Regions from separate parts of the Arthrobacter sp. 2RAF6 genome, predicted to be linked through region 1. Evidence: riboswitches for the same ligand, from Rfam matches in the RefSeq annotation. Region 1 holds a riboswitch; each other region holds the start of a gene.
The links. A riboswitch is a leader RNA that binds a small molecule or an ion and turns the genes downstream of it on or off. The one in region 1 is predicted to bind cyclic di-AMP.
Positions count from the first base shown of each region.

Region 2: another riboswitch for cyclic di-AMP. It lies ahead of AB4Z38_RS15860 (hypothetical protein); the one in region 1 lies ahead of AB4Z38_RS12645 (M23 family metallopeptidase).
Region 3: another riboswitch for cyclic di-AMP. It lies ahead of AB4Z38_RS03325 (hypothetical protein); the one in region 1 lies ahead of AB4Z38_RS12645 (M23 family metallopeptidase).

Region 1 covers NZ_JBFRGF010000015.1:53,571-56,927, reverse strand. Annotated here, with positions in the region: gene serC (phosphoserine transaminase) at 1-422, opposite strand, end outside; gene AB4Z38_RS12650 (metal-dependent transcriptional regulator) at 737-1,432, shown strand; cyclic di-AMP (ydaO/yuaA leader) riboswitch at 1,559-1,766, shown strand; gene AB4Z38_RS12645 (M23 family metallopeptidase) at 1,769-2,587, shown strand; cyclic di-AMP (ydaO/yuaA leader) riboswitch at 2,733-2,899, shown strand; gene AB4Z38_RS12640 (NlpC/P60 family protein) at 2,905-3,357, shown strand, end outside.
Region 2 covers NZ_JBFRGF010000022.1:40,764-44,120, reverse strand. Annotated here, with positions in the region: gene AB4Z38_RS15870 (TetR/AcrR family transcriptional regulator) at 1-176, opposite strand, end outside; gene AB4Z38_RS15865 (flavin-containing monooxygenase) at 217-1,308, shown strand; cyclic di-AMP (ydaO/yuaA leader) riboswitch at 1,426-1,576, shown strand; gene AB4Z38_RS15860 (hypothetical protein) at 1,579-2,658, shown strand; gene AB4Z38_RS15855 (PucR family transcriptional regulator) at 2,818-3,357, opposite strand, start outside.
Region 3 covers NZ_JBFRGF010000003.1:133,800-137,156, reverse strand. Annotated here, with positions in the region: gene AB4Z38_RS03330 (ATP-binding protein) at 1-1,215, shown strand, start outside; cyclic di-AMP (ydaO/yuaA leader) riboswitch at 1,380-1,553, shown strand; gene AB4Z38_RS03325 (hypothetical protein) at 1,556-2,275, shown strand; gene AB4Z38_RS03320 (glycosyltransferase) at 2,435-3,357, shown strand, end outside.

The DNA of each region.
Region 1 (3,357 bases):
ACGCCTGCTTCGGCCTGGGAAACCGGCCGGGTGCCAGGCTCGGACTTGATGATGGACGAAGCTTCCAGGAACGGTGCCTTGTTGGTCGCCGAAGCGAACTTGGAACCGAACTCACCGAAGGAGAGGTGCTGGGCCTTCTTCTCGACCAGGCCGAAGCTGGCGACATCCCAGAACGCGGTGGAGCCTCCGACGCCGAGAATCACCTCGTAGCCCTCGGGTGCACGGAAGAACTGGCTAAGTCCCTCGCGGACCGAGCCCACCAGGTTCTTGACCGGTGCCTGGCGGTGGGAGGTGCCGAGGATCGTCGTCGAGGCGGCGGAAAGTGCCTCGATCTGCTCCGGGCGGACCTTGGAGGGCCCGGCACCGAAGCGGCCGTCCTTGGGCAGCAAATCGGCAGGGATGGTGATGCTGTTGTCGCTCACGGGATGCTCCAATGGTGAAGTAGCGGCCTAGATGGGTCGTGGCAGGCGGCAAGCTGCCCCTTCGACTCCCCAATTCTGCCTGACGCCGCAGGCGGGGGCAGAACCGAAGGTGTCATAGTCCGCCACGTGGAAAGCATTTGTTCGGCTGGCTCTGGACGGGGCACGAGAATTATTCGGAGTAATTCCAAATAAGCTAAGCTTGGAGCTGGCGCCCGGACCGGGACCGCCGGCGGTTCGGCCACCTGTTCGACCACTGAGGCGGCTGCGGTACGGTGGAAAATACGCAAGATACTGCGCTCGAGGAGCTGAGCTGGATGACGGATCTGATCGATACCACTGAGATGTATCTTCGGACCATTTTGGAGCTTGAAGAAGAGAACATCGTGGCTCTTCGCGCACGCATCGCCGAGCGCTTGCGGCACTCGGGCCCCACTGTTTCCCAGACGATCGGACGGATGGAGCGCGACGGCCTGGTGATTGTGTCCAATGACCGGCACCTTGAGCTGACTGAAACGGGCCGGAAACGCGCCACCGAGGTGATGCGCAAGCACCGGCTCGCCGAACGGCTCCTGGCAGATGTCATCGGACTGGACTGGGCCTACGTCCACGACGAAGCCTGCCGCTGGGAGCATGTCATGAGTGAGCGCGTGGAACGGCGGCTCTACGAGCTGCTGGACCACCCGACGGAATCGCCCTATGGCAACCCCATTCCCGGACTCGAAGCGCTGGGTGGAGTCGCGTCCCACGCCTTTACGGATGGCGTGGTCAACCTACTTGACGCGATGAACGAATACTCACCTGAAAACCGGGTCACTGTCAGCCGGCTGGCTGAACCGATCCAGGTGGAACCGGAACTTCTCGTGCAGCTGGACGAGGGCGGAATCCGGCCCGGCGCCAGGGTTTCCCTGGAACGTGTGGGGGAGTACATCTCCGTTCGCGTGCCCAATATCGACGGCGCGCTGGAACTGCCGCCTGAGGTTGCCTCGCACGTATTTGTCACGGTCGCCTAGCCGGCCCGGCGAGGCGACCGGCAAAGATAACGAAATTATTACCGCGGGGCCTTAATCCCCTATAGTTTGTTACTGGCGCCGATACCAAAGCGTTACCTGATCCGAAGCCGAGTTCTGCCAGCGGATCAGGTGGATTAGTCCATTCACTGGCAGAAGCGGAGGAACCACCATCGGCTGTCGAAAGACGGCCTTGGGGTGAAGTCCGCAGCGGAAGTGCAAAAAGTGCGGGGCCCTTCGGGTAGCTCTGCGCTTCGCGCCCTTCGCGCGGACCGGGTCCACGATCTCTCTGGCCCGAATCCGACAGCTAACTTCGCAGGCTTGCCAGAGAGGAAAACCTTGACCACGCAGAACACCAGGGGCCGCAGGCGCGCGTCCGGTCCTACTGCTGAGCTGCGGAGCACGAGCGCCGTCGAGCACGAGCGGCCCCGCGATCCCCATCGCGAACTTCGCCGCCGCAAGGGTCCTTTTCGGCAGATGGCCGAGTTCGCCGCGGCGAGCGGGGCGGGACAGAAGGCCGGAGTGGCCCTTGCCACGACGGGCCTCATCCTGACGGTCGCCATGCCGGGAACCGGCGCCATGACGGCCACGGCCGAATCAAACCAGGCCGCCTCGGCAGTAGGCACCCAGCCTGAGATTCCGGCCGCCGCAAGCGCCACGATCGACTTCAGCCGTGCTGCGGTTTCCACCACGGGGGATCCGGACAGCAAGCTCAAGCAGCTCTTGAGTGCGCAGTCCGTCGGCACCATCAAGACGTCGTCATCCAAGGGCACCCTGGGGGCGCCGTTGGACACCCTGACCACGGCCTCGCCTTTCGGCTACCGCGTGAATCCCATCACGGGCGGTTTGGGTGAGTTCCACCGAGGCCAGGACTTCGTGGCCCAGTGCGGCACCCCCGTCCATGCTGCCGCGGCCGGCAAGGTCACTTTCGCCGGCTGGCATCCGTATGGCGGCGGCAACCGCATTGTGGTGGACCATGGCAACGGCCTGGAAACCACGTACAACCATTTGTCTTCGTTCAACGTCCAGGTGGGCCAAACGGTCAGCCGTGGCGATGTCATCGCATTGAGCGGCACCACCGGCGCCTCCACGGGCTGCCACCTCCATTTTGAAGTCATGGTCAACGGCGACGTCGTTGACCCCCTGGGCTGGCTGTAGCCAATCCGATGGAAGCCTCTCGCATGCTTGTCACGCTCCGTGACCTGAATGTGACATTCAGCCAAAACTCATGTACCGTCTAAGACGCATCAACTTTTAGAGAGTTGATGCACTCGAGTGGATTGCCTAGCTCTGCCACTGCTCGAGGTTCCGTTCGCAAAACATCGTCTGGCAGAGGCGGGGGACCCACTTTTGGTCATCTTCACCGATGGCCTTGGGGTTAAGTCGCACAACTTCCGAGAGGGAGAAGTGTGGCCGGATGACTCCCATCCGAATCCGACAGCTTACCTCGCGGGCATAGGGAGAGGCCTCTTAACGTGTCTTCACGCTCTACTGTTGCGCGCCATCGTGCCGCGGTCACCAAGACCAACTCGCTTGCCGTTATCGCTAAGACTGTCGGCAGCAACGCCGGTGGCGTAGGCCGTCAGGCAGCAGTTATCGCAGCTGCTTCCGGTCTGGTGCTCACTAGCGGTATCGCAGCCAACGCTGCAGAAACCAACGTCCCCCGCGAGTCCACTTCGACCTCCGCCCTGGAAGTCCAGTCCATCGCCCAAGCAAGCATTTCGGCCGACTCCTCCGTCGCCATCAAGTACGAGCGCCCGGCGGTCTCCACCGAAGCTGCTCCGGTTGTCGCAGCTCCGGTTGCCACGCAGGACGCTACTCCGGCCGCAACGGGTGCCGCTACCGGCTCCTCGACGCTTTCTGTCACCGCTGCTGTTTCACCCGCAACCAAGGTTGCCAGCGGCAAGGGCGCAGCAATTGCTGCCGCA
Region 2 (3,357 bases), on a different contig from region 1:
TTGTTACCCACGGAGTTGTAGATGGTCTGGATAGCCACGCCTGCTTGCTCCGCAACGGCCCCGATAGTCGTGGCCACGTATCCCCTGCTCAGAAACAGCTGCCGAGCGGCCTCCACGACGGCGGCCTTGGTTGCGACAGCTTGGGCTAACCGCCTGTCATTGTGTCGGATTTCCACGCAAAAAGAATATCATTCTAGTGACTGGAATGCTATTCTAATGACCTCGAACACCTCAGGAGGCTTCGCGATGGACAGCAATAAGCCAGTGGACACCATAGTTGTGGGCGCCGGGCAGGCAGGGCTCGCCACCGGATTCCACCTCCAGAAGCACCGGCAAGACTTCCTCATCCTGGACTCGCAGACCCGCGTCGGCGACGTGTGGCGGAACCGGTGGGATTCCTTGCGGCTCTTCACCCCGGCGCAGCACGATTCCCTTCCCGGCATGCCGTTTCCCGCCGCCCGAGGCAGCTTTCCCGGCAAAGACGCCATGGCCGAATACCTCGAGGAGTACGCCAGGAGCCGGGAACTCCCGGTACGTCATGGTGCCCACGTCGTCGGCATCGAGCGGGAGGACGGCCGGTTCCGAGTACAGTCGGGCTCCGGGTCGATCCTGGCCAAGAACGTTGTTGTTGCCACGGGCCCGAACGCACAGCCAAGGATTCCGGCGTTCGCACAGGAGCTGGATCCCGGCATCCACCAACTTCACGGAGCCGAATACACCAACCCGGACTCGGTTCCGCCCGGAGATGTCCTGGTGGTCGGCTCCGGCACCTCCGGCGTCGAAATCGCCTTGGAGCTCGCACCTACCCACCGCACTTACATTGCCGGAACCCCTCCGTTCCACATTCCGGGCCCCGTAACGCGATACGCCGGCGGGCTTTGGTGGCTCTTCATCCACAACGTGCTGAACAGATCCACCCCTATCGGCCGTAAAGTCGCAGTCGGGTTCACCCAGCACGGCGCGCCGCTGATCCGGACCTCTACGCGAGAGCTCGACGCCGCGGGAGTCGCCCGCCTGCCACGCCTGGCGGGCGCCCGCGAGGGCCAACCCCTGACTGATGAAGGCCACGCGATCCCGGTGTCCACGGTGATCTGGGCTACCGGTTACCGACCGGACTTCGGCTGGATCCGAGGACTTCCCGCGGATGAGGACGGCTGGCCGCTCACCTGTCGGGGTGCCGTGGAACAACTGCCGGGACTGTTCTTCGTGGGTATGCCGTTCCAATACGGGCTGACTTCGGGTCTCGTGGGCGGGGTCGGCCGCGACGCCGAACACGTCGCAGGACTCATCGCCGGGCGGACCCGGTAAAACCGGTCATCCCGCCCGTTATTCAAATGTGACTTTTGCATGCCGGCTGTTGTACCGTCGAGGTGCGACCCAATCCCCAACTGGGCCGCTTCCGGATTGACGCCGAGCTCTGCCGCAACCCGGAATCCGCCAGACCCGCGGCAGAGACGGGGGACCCAGAGTCTCCGGGCCTACTTCTCCACAGGCCCTTGGGGTGAAGCCGCCATGTGCGGCCGGACGGCCTCGTCCGAACCCGACAGCTAACCTCGAAGGCGTTGAGAGGCAATCACCATGTCCCCAATCATGGATCAGCCTCGCCGTGCCCAAGTGGCGCGCGAGCGCATCAAACCAACCGGACGTCGTCGGGCCAAAGACAGCGAACCGTTCATTGCTGCATCGGCTTCTGAACCTTTGATTTCGACAGCGGACCCCGCCACCACGGCAACCCCGACGACGGCGGTGCCCACCACGCGCGCGGCCGCCCGCGCAGCCGAACGGAAGAGAGCTTCCCAAGCCAGCGAAACCGCGGCCATTCCGATAGTGGGTGCCGCGACCGTGGCTGCCCCGACAGCAGAACCCGCGACAGCCGCCATTCCGGCAGTGGCTACTCCGACGGTGGCTGCCGAGACGGCTGAGCCGGCCAAAACCGAGGAGGCAGCCACAACAGCACCTCACGCGGCACCCCGGGCCAGCGTCGGTCCGGTGACCTTTTCTGGTTCGTCCTTCAGCCGTGAACCACACGCAGTCCTCAAGAAGGCCGCCAGCATCCGGACGATGAGCAACCGAATGGCAGTGGTTGCAGGAGCCCTAGGCATCTTGTTGACCGCCGGTTCCCTGGGCCAAGCCCTTGAGTTGCCCTTCTTCGGCCAGGAATCCCGCGCCCAGGACGCTGCCAGCGCGGACAGCCAAGACTCCACGCAATCCGGCGCCCCTTCCACGACGGCAAGTACTTCACCCAGCCCCGCAGCATCACCTTCGGCAGCTACCCCAAGCGCCAAGTCCGGCCAGACCTCCACGGACCCGGCGCAACATTCGCCGCAAGGACCCGCCGCCGTCGAACCGTCGAGCGTCTCGGCGCCATCGATCTCCGTCCAGGTTCCTGCCATCCCGTCAGCACTGCCCCCAAGCCTCACCCCTGCGCCTGTTCCTTCCAATCCGGTTCCGGCCCAGCCTGCACCGGCGCCCAGCCCGGATCCGACCGGGCCGACGAACCCCACCCCGACGCCGGATCCGACCGGCACGCCCTCGCCTGCGCCCACAGGTTCTTGGAAGCCGCGGAACCCGGCCAGCCCTACTCCCACGCCACAACCCACGCAGTCGGGCGTTGATCTTGGGTCGATTTTGGACGCAGCAACCAAGGCCCTGCAGTGAGGATGGGACAGCATCGAACATCTTCAGTCGAGTGGCATGGGCGATGCTGCCAAAGCAACCGGGCGCAGATCATTCAGCACCGCCCGGACCGTTGGCGCTGCAGCCTTCAGCTGAGGCAGCTCAACAAGTAAACCAGCGCGGCTTCCGGTACCAGCGGCTTCAAATCCGCGGGCGGCCCGCCCAGCGGCGCGCTTTGAGCGTTGCATGGAGTTCGAGCCGCGTCGCGCCATTCAGCGGATCTGCACCGATGAGCTGGCGGACCCTGGCGAGCCGGTTGTAGATGCTGCTGCGGTGCAGGTGGAGCTTCGTGGCCACGTCCTGCACGGAGCCGTCGCTGTCGTAAAGCAATTCGAGCACGGGCAGCAGCTCGCCGTTGCGGTCGGCATCCTCGATCTCTTGGAAATGCGCCGAGATCGAATCGTCCCAGCCACCGGGAGCCTGTAGCCGTTCGAACAACTGGTAGATCCCGGCCGAGCGGCTGTCCACGAGCTCGCCGAGTGGAGGATCGACGGCGGCAGCCTGGGCCGCGAGCTTCGACTGTCGGTAGGCCCGGCCCATCTGGCGGATGACTGAAAACGGCTCGCTGATGCCGAGTATGACGCGGTCCACCTTCCGGCCGGCGCGCTTGGCGAGTTCCAGCTGATAATGAACCAGGACTTGGGCATGCTCTGCCCGTCCGCCCGTTTCGCGGAACAACAT
Region 3 (3,357 bases), on a different contig from region 1:
ATCGGCACGCTGAATGCGCGCATTCTTGCCGGTCAGGTGAGCAGCGATGCTGGATTCTTGTCCTCCGATGCGACCCGTGCGCCGTTGTCGCCCAGCGACGCTCAAATCCTGTCGGCGCTCCCCTCCGATGGCCGCCCGGTTGATCGCACCCTGTCCAATGGCGGCTACCGGCTCGTGGCCGCCGAAACCCCTTACGGCGATGTTGTCATCACGGGGCTGCCACTCGCCTCGAAGGAGGACACCGAGGCCTCGCTCGTCTGGACCATGGTGCTCGTATCCTTGGGCGGGCTGGTCCTGATCGGGCTGGCCGGAACCGTGCTCATCCGCCGCACCATGCGCCCCCTGGAGCAACTCTCCGACGTCGCCACGAAGGTATCGAAACTTCCGCTCGACGCCGGTGAGGTGGCACTCGCGGTGCGCGTTCCGGCGTCGGCGGCCCATCCGAGCACGGAAGTGGGAAGCGTCGGCCATGCTTTGAACCTGATGCTGGACAATGTTTCCAGCGCCCTCGAGGCACGCCAGCAAAGCGAAACAAAGGTGCGTCAGTTCGTGGCCGACGCGTCCCACGAACTACGCACTCCGCTGACCGCCATCCGCGGCTATACCGAGCTCTTGCGCATGACGGAGACGTTCACCGAGGACGGGCGCAAGTCACTGGGCCGGGTGCAGAGCCAGTCGGAACGCATGACCACCCTCGTGGAGGACCTCCTTCTGTTGGCCCGGCTGGACGAAGGGAAGGCCCCGGAGTTCACCGATGTGGACCTCACGCAGCTGGTGATCGAGACCGTCAGCGACGAGAAAGTCATGGCCCCGGAGCACATCTGGCAGCTCAAGCTCCCGGATGAGCCCCTCACGGTCCGCGGCGACACCACTCAACTCCACCAGGTTTTGGCGAATCTGCTCTCCAATGCCCGCAAGCACACGGAGGCGGGAACCACCGTGGTCACGGGCGTCGTGCGTTCCGCCGACGGCAGCGCCGTGGTGACAGTGACCGACAACGGGCCGGGCATCCCGCCTGAATTCCAGGGCAGGATCTTCTCCCGCTTTGCCCGTGCCGACGCCGCCCGATCGGGTTCCGAAGGCACGTCCGGGCTCGGCTTGTCGATTGTGGAATCCATTGTCCAGGCGCATGGTGGAACCGTCGAAGTGGCGTCGCGGCCCGGCCGGACGGAATTTGCGGTGCGGCTTCCGGCGCTCAGGACCGCCACGGCCTGAAGGGCCACCCAGGAGGGCGCGACGCCGGTGCGCGGCGCGCGCAAGTCGACGCACCGGCGTCGTGATCTCCGTTACCTAAATGTGACTTGAGCTGAATCCTCCTGTACCGTCGAATAGGTGCGCTGGATCATTCCGGCCACCGCCGGGTAGGCGCCGAGCTCTGCCCCTCCCCGGTGCCCAACAGTCCAGGCAGAGACGGGGGACCCAGGTCTCCGGGCAAGCGCTCATGTTGAGCCAGCCCTAGGGGTGAAGCCGTACCGCCACGATTTCCCGTGGCCACGGCCGGATGACCTCATCCGAATCCGACAGCTAACTCCGCAGGCGTCGAGAGGCAATCACCATGTCTGATTCCAGGAATCAGTCGCGCTCTGTTGCGCGCCACCGCGGCGAACCAGCCCGGAAAAACAAGTCACGTTCCACATTGAGGCGAGCCGCCTCGAACCTCGGCACCGGCCAGCGCATGGCCGTTGTTGCCGGCGTCGTTGCTGTGTTCCTTGGTGCAGGTGCCGCCACCCAGGCCGCCGGACAGGCCATTAATGCCCAGGACATGAGCCGCACGTCCGAATCCCGCACGACGGATCACTCAGCCACGCCATCGGCCAGCGCAAGCGCAAGCCCCAAGCCGAGCGCCGCGCCGACGCCGAGCCAGGCAGCCGCCCCCGCTCCGGCCGCCGTTGCGCCCCAGGCTGCCGCGCCGGCCGCCCCCGTGGCACCCCCTGCGCCAGCAGCCCCGGCCGCACCCGTCGCCGTCGATGATCCCTCCGGCGCCCAGGCCTATGCCGCAAGCATCCTTCCCTCCTACGGTTGGGGCCAGGGCGAAATGTCAGCACTGATCACCTTGTGGAACAAGGAATCGGACTGGCGCACCACTGCCACCAACGCCTCCAGCGGCGCTTACGGCATTGGGCAGTCGCTGCCGGCCGAAAAGATGGCGTCCGAAGGCGCTGACTGGCAGACCAACTACCAGACGCAGATCCGCTGGGGCCTGAACTACATCAAGGAACGCTACGGATCGCCGTCGGCAGCGTGGTCCTTCCACTTGGTCCACAACTGGTACTAAACCAAGATCCACGCACAAATACGTCGAGGTCCGTCCCTTCAGGGGCGGACCTCGACGTATTTTGGCCAGGCATGTGATTCGCCACGCCGGTGATACATCCACAGCCACGTCACAGGTTCCGCCTAAAGCCTTCATATTCTGCGACGGCACTCTGGATACATGACGCTCATCGAATCCACCTCCGGAACCCTGAAGGACCCCGCGGTGGTGCCGCCGGGCCTTACCATCCAAGCCAAGACCCCCATTCAACGCAGCACAGGGCGGCGCGCCCCCGTGGACACCCACACCGCCATCCCGGTCCTCGATGTCACCATCCCCGTCTTCAACGAGGAACGCGACCTCGAAGAGTGCCTGCGCAGGCTTCACGGCCACTTGCGCGAATCCTTCCCACATGGCTTCCGCATCACCGTGGCGGACAACGCGAGCACGGACAGCACCTTGAAGATCGCGGACCGCGTGGCAAGGGAACTGCCTGAGCTCGCGGTTGTCCACCTTGAGGAAAAGGGACGCGGTAACGCCCTGCGCAAGGTGTGGCTGGCATCGCCGTCGCCGGTTCTCGCTTACATGGACGTGGATCTCTCCACGGACCTTGCCGCGCTGGCGCCCCTTTTGGCGCCACTGATCTCCGGCCATTCGGACCTCGCAATCGGCACACGGCTGACCCGGAACTCGCGGGTTGTCCGCGGCCCCAAGCGCGAGTTCATTTCGCGTAGCTACAACTTGATGCTGCACTCGTTCATGGGTGCGCGCTTCAGCGATGCCCAGTGCGGTTTCAAGGCGATCCGGGCAGATGTCGCACAGCAGATCCTCCCCCACACCATGGACAACTCGTGGTTCTTCGATACTGAACTCCTGGTCCTCGCCGAACGCTGCGGCCTCCGGGTCCACGAGGTTCCCGTCGACTGGATTGACGATCCCAATTCGAGCGTCGACGTGGTGCGCACCGCCCTGGCCGACATCCGAGGCATGGTCCGGCTCACCCGGGATCTCGTCTCGGGCCGCATCCCCATTCCGGAACTGCGGGCAGCACTTGCACGCGGGCCGCTTCCGGCGTCGTCACGTACTGCCGAGCAGAGCCCGCG